DNA from 2 places in the Actinoallomurus sp. CA-150999 genome. Region 1 is predicted to be linked to the other one. Evidence: riboswitches for the same ligand, from Rfam matches in the RefSeq annotation. Region 1 holds a riboswitch; the other holds the start of a gene.
What was found. A riboswitch is a leader RNA that binds a small molecule or an ion and turns the genes downstream of it on or off. The one in region 1 is predicted to bind thiamine pyrophosphate.
Positions count from the first base shown of each region.

Region 2: it holds a riboswitch for thiamine pyrophosphate, as region 1 does, so the genes downstream of both, ACQP2O_RS21555 (TenA family protein) here and ACQP2O_RS00560 (purine-cytosine permease family protein) in region 1, are expected to answer to the same signal.

Region 1 covers NZ_CP192063.1:104,748-108,009, reverse strand. Annotated here, with positions in the region: gene ACQP2O_RS00560 (purine-cytosine permease family protein) at 147-1,475, opposite strand; TPP riboswitch at 1,466-1,582, opposite strand; gene ACQP2O_RS00555 (rhodanese-like domain-containing protein) at 1,607-1,945, opposite strand; gene ACQP2O_RS00550 (SSI family serine proteinase inhibitor) at 1,988-2,479, shown strand; gene ACQP2O_RS00545 (Fpg/Nei family DNA glycosylase) at 2,750-3,262, opposite strand, start outside.
Region 2 covers NZ_CP192063.1:4,612,507-4,615,768, reverse strand. Annotated here, with positions in the region: gene ACQP2O_RS21570 (ROK family protein) at 1-672, shown strand, start outside; gene ACQP2O_RS21565 (N-acetyltransferase family protein) at 794-1,240, shown strand; gene ACQP2O_RS21560 (SMI1/KNR4 family protein) at 1,275-1,724, shown strand; TPP riboswitch at 1,816-1,914, shown strand; gene ACQP2O_RS21555 (TenA family protein) at 1,975-2,655, shown strand; gene ACQP2O_RS21550 (hypothetical protein) at 2,677-3,262, opposite strand, start outside.

The DNA of each region.
Region 1 (3,262 bases):
CGCCGTCTGCACCCAGTCGTGATCACACTGCGCCATCGTGATCGCCTCCCGCCACTCCGTATCCCCATCATGACGGGCGCGACGACGCCGTGACGTGCGATTGGGGCTCTTCTTCCCCAACCAACCAACCCCGACCGACCTCCCGGTCATCGGCGAATGAGGCCGATGGCGCCGGTGACCGCCGCCGCGACGGCGAAGGACAGGAGCGAGGCGCTCATCCAGTCCGCCGGAGTGAAGTGCAGCGTGCTCTGCACGTGCGTCCACATCCGCGACCACCATCCGACCTGACCGGGGTTGATGAGCTGGTACGTCGCGATGCCCGCCGCCCACGCGACGACCATCCCCCAGCGGGCGGGCGCCCGGCCGGAGACGTCCCAGCCACGCCGTCCGGTGAAGCAGAAGAAGTCCACGGCCAGCACGCCGAGCATCGGTACGAACACCGACCCGATCAGCGTGAGGAAGCCCGAGTAGTTGTTCATGTTCAGGACGAGGGCGAGCAGCGTCGTCAGGGCGCCCAGCGCGATGGTGAGCAGCCGCCGGTCCACGCGGGGCACGAGGTTCTGGATCGAAACCGCGGTCGAGTAGACGTTCGCGAACGACTGGTCGACCTCACGCAGGACGAACACGGCGAAGAACAGCGTGCCGAGGGCGACGTGCTGGAACGGGCCGAACACCTTGGACGAGTCGCCGGCGACCAGGGCGAGCGCCAGCAGGCCCAGGACGTACGCGACGACCTGCGTCAGCCCGTACGCCACGCTCGCGGCACCGAACGCCGCCCGCTCGGAGCGGGAGTGCCGCGTGTAGTCGGCCGCCATGGGCACCCAGGAGATGGAGACGGCCAGCGCGGCGTCCGCGCCGATCCAGAAGTGGCTCCACGACCCGTGGGTGAGGTTCGGCAGGGGCTGGCGGACGAGCTGCACGTAGAAGTAGGCGAGGGCCAGGACGACCGCCGCGGTGACGTACCGGCGCAGGACCCGGACGGAGCCGAGCGGCCAAATGGTCAGCACGGTCGTGATCACGCCGGCGACGATGACGTACGCCCAGTGCGGGCCGCCACCGAAGAGTTCCTTGGCCGCACCCGCGATCGTGACCAGCTCGAAGGTTCCCCAGCCGATCATCTGCAGGATGTTCATCACGGTGGGGATGTACGAGAGGCGCGTGCCGAACAGGCCGCGCAGCATCATCATCGCCGGGACGCCGGCGCGGGTGCCCGACACGGCCGCCAGCCCGAGCATGATCCCGCCGATCACGGTGCCGACGATCATTGCCACGATCCCGGCGACGATGGGCAGCCGGGGGTTGCCCTGGGCGTCCGGCGCGAGCACCGAGTAGGCGCCGGAGAAGGCGAGAAGGCTCACGCCCAGGTTGGCCCAGAAGGCGCTCTGGTCCCAGAAGCTGAGGACCTTGGGGGCGGGCTGGTCGAGGGTGTACGGGGCCTCGTTGTCGAGAGGACGTTCGTCGACGGCAGTGCTCAAGGCACACTCCCTACGCCGGCATTACCCGGTCAGGTTCGAGCGGTCGGCGGCACGTGCGTAGCCGCCCTCTCAGCCCGGTCGTCGCCCGAGCTCCCGCGAGGTCTGAACTTTTCCGCCGTTAATGTACCTCGTCAGGCGACGTATGGCTCGCTGCCCGATTCACTGACCATCGGACGGCCCGCCGCCACCCAGGCGTGCATGCCGCCCGAGACGTTCGCGGTCTTCCAGCCGGCGTTGTTGAACGCCATGACCACCGACGCCGACCGGGCCCCCGACCGGCAGATGACGAAGACGTCCTCGCCGGTGGGCACCTCGGACGCGCGGGCGCCGAGCTGGCTGAGGGGGATGTGGATCGCGCGAGGCGCGTGCCCGGCCTGCCATTCGTCCAGTTCGCGCACGTCCAGGAGGTATGCGTCGTCCGGAACCTTGGCGACCTCAACGGCGGGAACCTGGTCCCTGAAGGCATTCACAAGTCAACGGAACCACGAGCCGGCGCCCGGCGTCGAATCGTCATGAGGCAATCTCTAACCAGACTGGGACCAGCGGCCGTCGCCATCCCCGGCATCGCCGCCGCCCTGTTGCTGGGCGGTTGCGGCAGCGGGCAGGACAACGCGACGGTCAAGCCGAGCGGGCCGTCCACCCCTGGATCATCGGCGCCGGGGCGGGCGGGAAAGACCCGGCTGACCATCACCGTGCGCGACTCGCAGACGGCGCAGGCCAAGACGCGGACGCTCACCTGCGACCCTGTCGGCGGCGACCTGGCCAAGGCCAAGGAGGCGTGCGCTGCGCTCACCGCGGCGGGCGCGGCGGGCCAGGACCCGTTCGCCCCGACGCCGAAGAACGTGATGTGCACCCAGATCTACGGCGGCCCCGAGACCGCCACGGTCACGGGCACCTGGAACGGCAAGAAGGTCGACTCGACGTTCAGCCGCAAGAACGGCTGCGAGATCAAGCGGTGGGGCACCCTGGGCGTGCTGTTCGGTCCGCACCCGCCGGTCCGCTGAGCACGGACCTCCGACGCTCCGGCAGGGCCGCGGCCGTCCGCTGACACGGTCGACGTCGGCCCGCGAGGGCGGCGGCCACGCGCTGACGTACGGTCCGGCAGCCCGCTGAGGAGTCTGGGATCGTGGATCGGCAGGCGCATCGCCCGAGGCGGGCCGAGGGGGTGTTGTCAGGCGTGTTCATTGAGGTTGAACGATTTTCAGCTTCAATCAACCCCCTGACACGAGGTGCCCGGCTCCGGCGATGACGTGCTGCCGCTCGCCGCGCGCGGCCTACTTGAGCAGGCGGGACATCCGGCGGTCGGCCAGGGGCTTGCCGCCCGTCTGGCAGGTCGGGCAGTACTGCAGGGCGGAGTCCGCGAACGACACCTCTTTGATCGTGTCGCCGCACACCGGGCACTTCTGACCTGCCCGGCCGTGCACCCGCAGGCCCTCCTTCTTCTCGCCCTTGAGGTCCTTGGCCGCCAGGCCGCGGGAGCGCTCGACGGCATCGCCGAGCGTACGGACGATCGCGTCGTACAGCGTCGCGACGTCCTCGTCCGTGAAGCTCGCCGCCAGCTTGAACGGCGACATCCGCGCCACGTGCAGGACCTCGTCGGAGTAGGCGTTGCCGATGCCGGCGATCACGCTCTGGTCGCGCAGCAGTCCCTTGATCTGGGTGCGCCGGCCGTCGAGGATGCCCTTCAGCGTGTCCGCGGTGAAACCGTCGGCGAGCGGGTCCGGGCCGAGCGAGGCGACACCTGGGACCTCCGCGGCGTCGCGCACGACGTAGACCGCGAGCCGCTT
Region 2 (3,262 bases), 4.5 Mb from region 1:
TGGGTCGACCTGGATCCCGCAGCCGGCCTCGAAGAGCGTGTCCATCGGCCGGTGTTCACGGAGAACGCCGTCAACCTCGGCGCCATCGGCGAGCTGACCTACGGAGCGGGCGCCGGCGTACGCGACCTGGTGTTCGTCAAGGTCTCGACCGGCGTCGGCGCCGGGCTGATCTTCGATGGACGCCTGTACCGGGGCGTCAGCGGCTACGCGGGCGAACTGGGCCACGTGCAGGTCGAGGCGAACGGTCTGCTGTGCCGGTGCGGCAGCCGCGGCTGCCTGGAGACCCTGGTCTCGACGCCGAACATCATCGCCGCCCTCCAGCCGATGCACGCGGATCCGCTCACCATCGCCGACGTGATCCGGCTGCTGGAGGCGGGAGACTCGGGAGCCGTCCGCGTCGTCGGCGACGCAGGACGCACCATCGGCCGGACGCTGGCCGACATGTGCAACGTGCTCAACCCCGAGGTGATCATCGTCGGCGGCGAACTCGGCCTGCCGAACGGCGTGCTCGCCGACGGCATCCGCGAAATGATCACGCGCTACGCCCAGCCGGGGGTGGCGCGGGCGGTGACCGTGACAACCGGGGCCCTGGAGAACCACGCCGAACTTCTCGGCGCGATCGCCCTCGCCGTCCGCCGCACCGGCAATATTGGTTCTTCTCTTTCGTCGTGAAGTGGCCGTGTTCCGGCAGACCGCTCGTCCTTACGCTCGGACGCCTGGGCCTGTCCGCGTCGCCGGCCGTACGCGGGAAGCGTCCGTCGACCTCCGGCCCGCTCGACCTGACAGGAGACCGATGATCACCATCCGCAAACTCGTTCCGTCCGACAGGGCCGCCTGGGAGGACCTGTTCCGCGGCTACATCGACTTCTACGAGCGCGTGGAACCCGCCGAGATGTACGAGCAGGCGTGGCGCGAGTTCCTGGCGGACACGCGCATGCACGCCCTCGGCGCGACGCTGGACGGCCGGCTCATCGGCATCGTGCACTTCCTCCCTCACGCCAGCACGTCGATTCCCGACGCCGACGTCTGCTACCTGCAGGACCTGTTCACCGCGCCGGAGGCCCGGGGAATGGGCGTGGGACGTGCCCTGATCGCGGCCGTGACCGACTGGGCCAAGGCCCACGACTGCGCCCGCGTGTACTGGCACACCCACGAGTCGAACGCCACGGCGCGGCGCCTGTACGACAAGGTGGCGGAGAACCGCGGCTTCATCCAGTACCGGATCGACCTGCCGCGCTAGGCTCCGATTCCTGCAGACGGCGAGAGAGCCTGGGATGTGGCGAGACCTGATCGAGCGGCTGTACGACGATGCCGAGTTCGCCGATCCCGCGTCCGACGCGGGCATCGATCAGATCGAGCGGCGGCTGGGGCAGCCGGCTCCGGAGGAGCTGCGACGGCTGCTGCGGGAGACCGACGGTGTGCGGGCCGACTACGGGTCCTGCCTGGTGTGGTCGGTGCAGGAGATCATCGAGCAGAACACCGAATTCCGGGAGAGCGCCGACTTCGCCCAGCTGTACATGTCGTTCGACCAGCTCATGTTCATAGGGGACAACGGCGGCGGAGATCGGTTCGCGTACGTCCGGGTCCCGGCGGGACGACCCGACGACCTGTTCGTGTGGGACCACGAGACCGACGAACGCCTATGGGCCGCCCGATCGCTGCAGGACTACCTCGAGCGCCGGGCAGTCGCGGACGGTGACGACTGGTACAGGAAGGCCCTCTGAGGACGACCGCCCTCGGGCGCTATCCGTGTGACGCCCGACCCGCAAGGTGGCAGCGGCGGGTGGTCATGTCCAGCCGGTTGTTGTTACGGTCGGCGGTGACGCGGGGTGCCCGGGGCGAATCCGGGCTGAGATCACACCCGTCGAACCTGATCTAGCTAGGACTAGCGAAGGGACGTCACCAGTGACCAGAGCTTCCTGGTGTTGCTCGAACGTCCTCGCCTCGCCGTCCGGTGACCGCTGAGAGGACCCGATGTTCTGCGACGACGTGTGGAAGCGCTCGGCCCGCCTGATCCGCGCGATCCACGAGCACCCGTTCAACACCGCACTCAGCGCCGGCACGCTCGACCGTGAACGGTTCGCATTCTACATCGTGCAAGACGCCCGCTATCTGGAGGCGTTCTCCCGGGCACTCGCGGTCGCGTCCGCGCGGGCCACCGACACCGACGACGCGGTCTTCTTCGCCGAGAGCGCGCACGCCGCGCTGGCGGCGGAGCGTACGCTGCACGCCGGCTACATCGAGGAGTTCGGCCTGACCGCCGACGACCTGGCGGGCATCGACACCTCCCCGACCTGCCTCGGTTACTCGTCGTTCCTGCAGGCGACGGCCCTCGCCGACCCGTACCCGGTGCTCGCGGCGGCCGTGCTGCCGTGCTTCTGGGTCTACCAGGACGTCGGCACGGCCCTGCTCGAGAACACGGCCGGTGTCGAGAACCACCCCTACCGCGCCTGGATCGCGACCTACTCCGACCCGGCCTTCGCCGAATCGACCGAACGCGCGAAGGCCATCACCGACCGCCTGGCGGCGACGACCGACGCGGCCACGCGAGAGGGCATGGCCCGCGCCTTCTTCCGCGCCACCGAGTACGAGTGGATGTTCTGGGACAGCGCCTGGCGCCGCGAAACCTGGCCCACCGCCCAGTGGCTCAAGTAGTTCCTCGCCGAACTCGTTGGATCACTCGTCGACATCCGATTCGCGGAAAACAGGCAACCGGAGTCGGTATCCGACCGTTCGAGCGAACCAGGCGAAGAAATCATTGGCGGGGTCGAACCCGGCCTGTGCGGCTTCGCTCCATTCGGCGCGTCGCAGTACGGCGAGGTATCGGTCGACCAGCCGTTCTCGATGGTCTGGAGTCATGGCAAGGCGATCGGGCGATGCCTGGGCAAGATGGTCGGCGATGCCTGCGGCAGCGAGATAGCGATCCAGATTCGGTGTCTGGCCGACGAGGTGACCGACATAGGCATTCAGAACGATGCGGATCGGAGGGTAGCCCTCCCAGGTCATCCCCATCCCGCCACAGTCAGCCATGATTCCGAGCAGGCGGCCGGAGTGATCGATCAATTCGTCGTCCGCGTCGGGCGAAGTGATCGCTTCGTGGAGATGAGCCGCCGTCGCGACCTTGCCCGCGAAGTAGCCGTTGAGGTAGTCGCCGTCGCACGCCTGCCGCAGCAGCCAGGACCGGGCTCGGCGAACGCCCGCCGTACAGAGTGCTTCGACGAGATAGACCCGTCCCCAGCCCGCGGCTCGTTGGGCGAGCCAG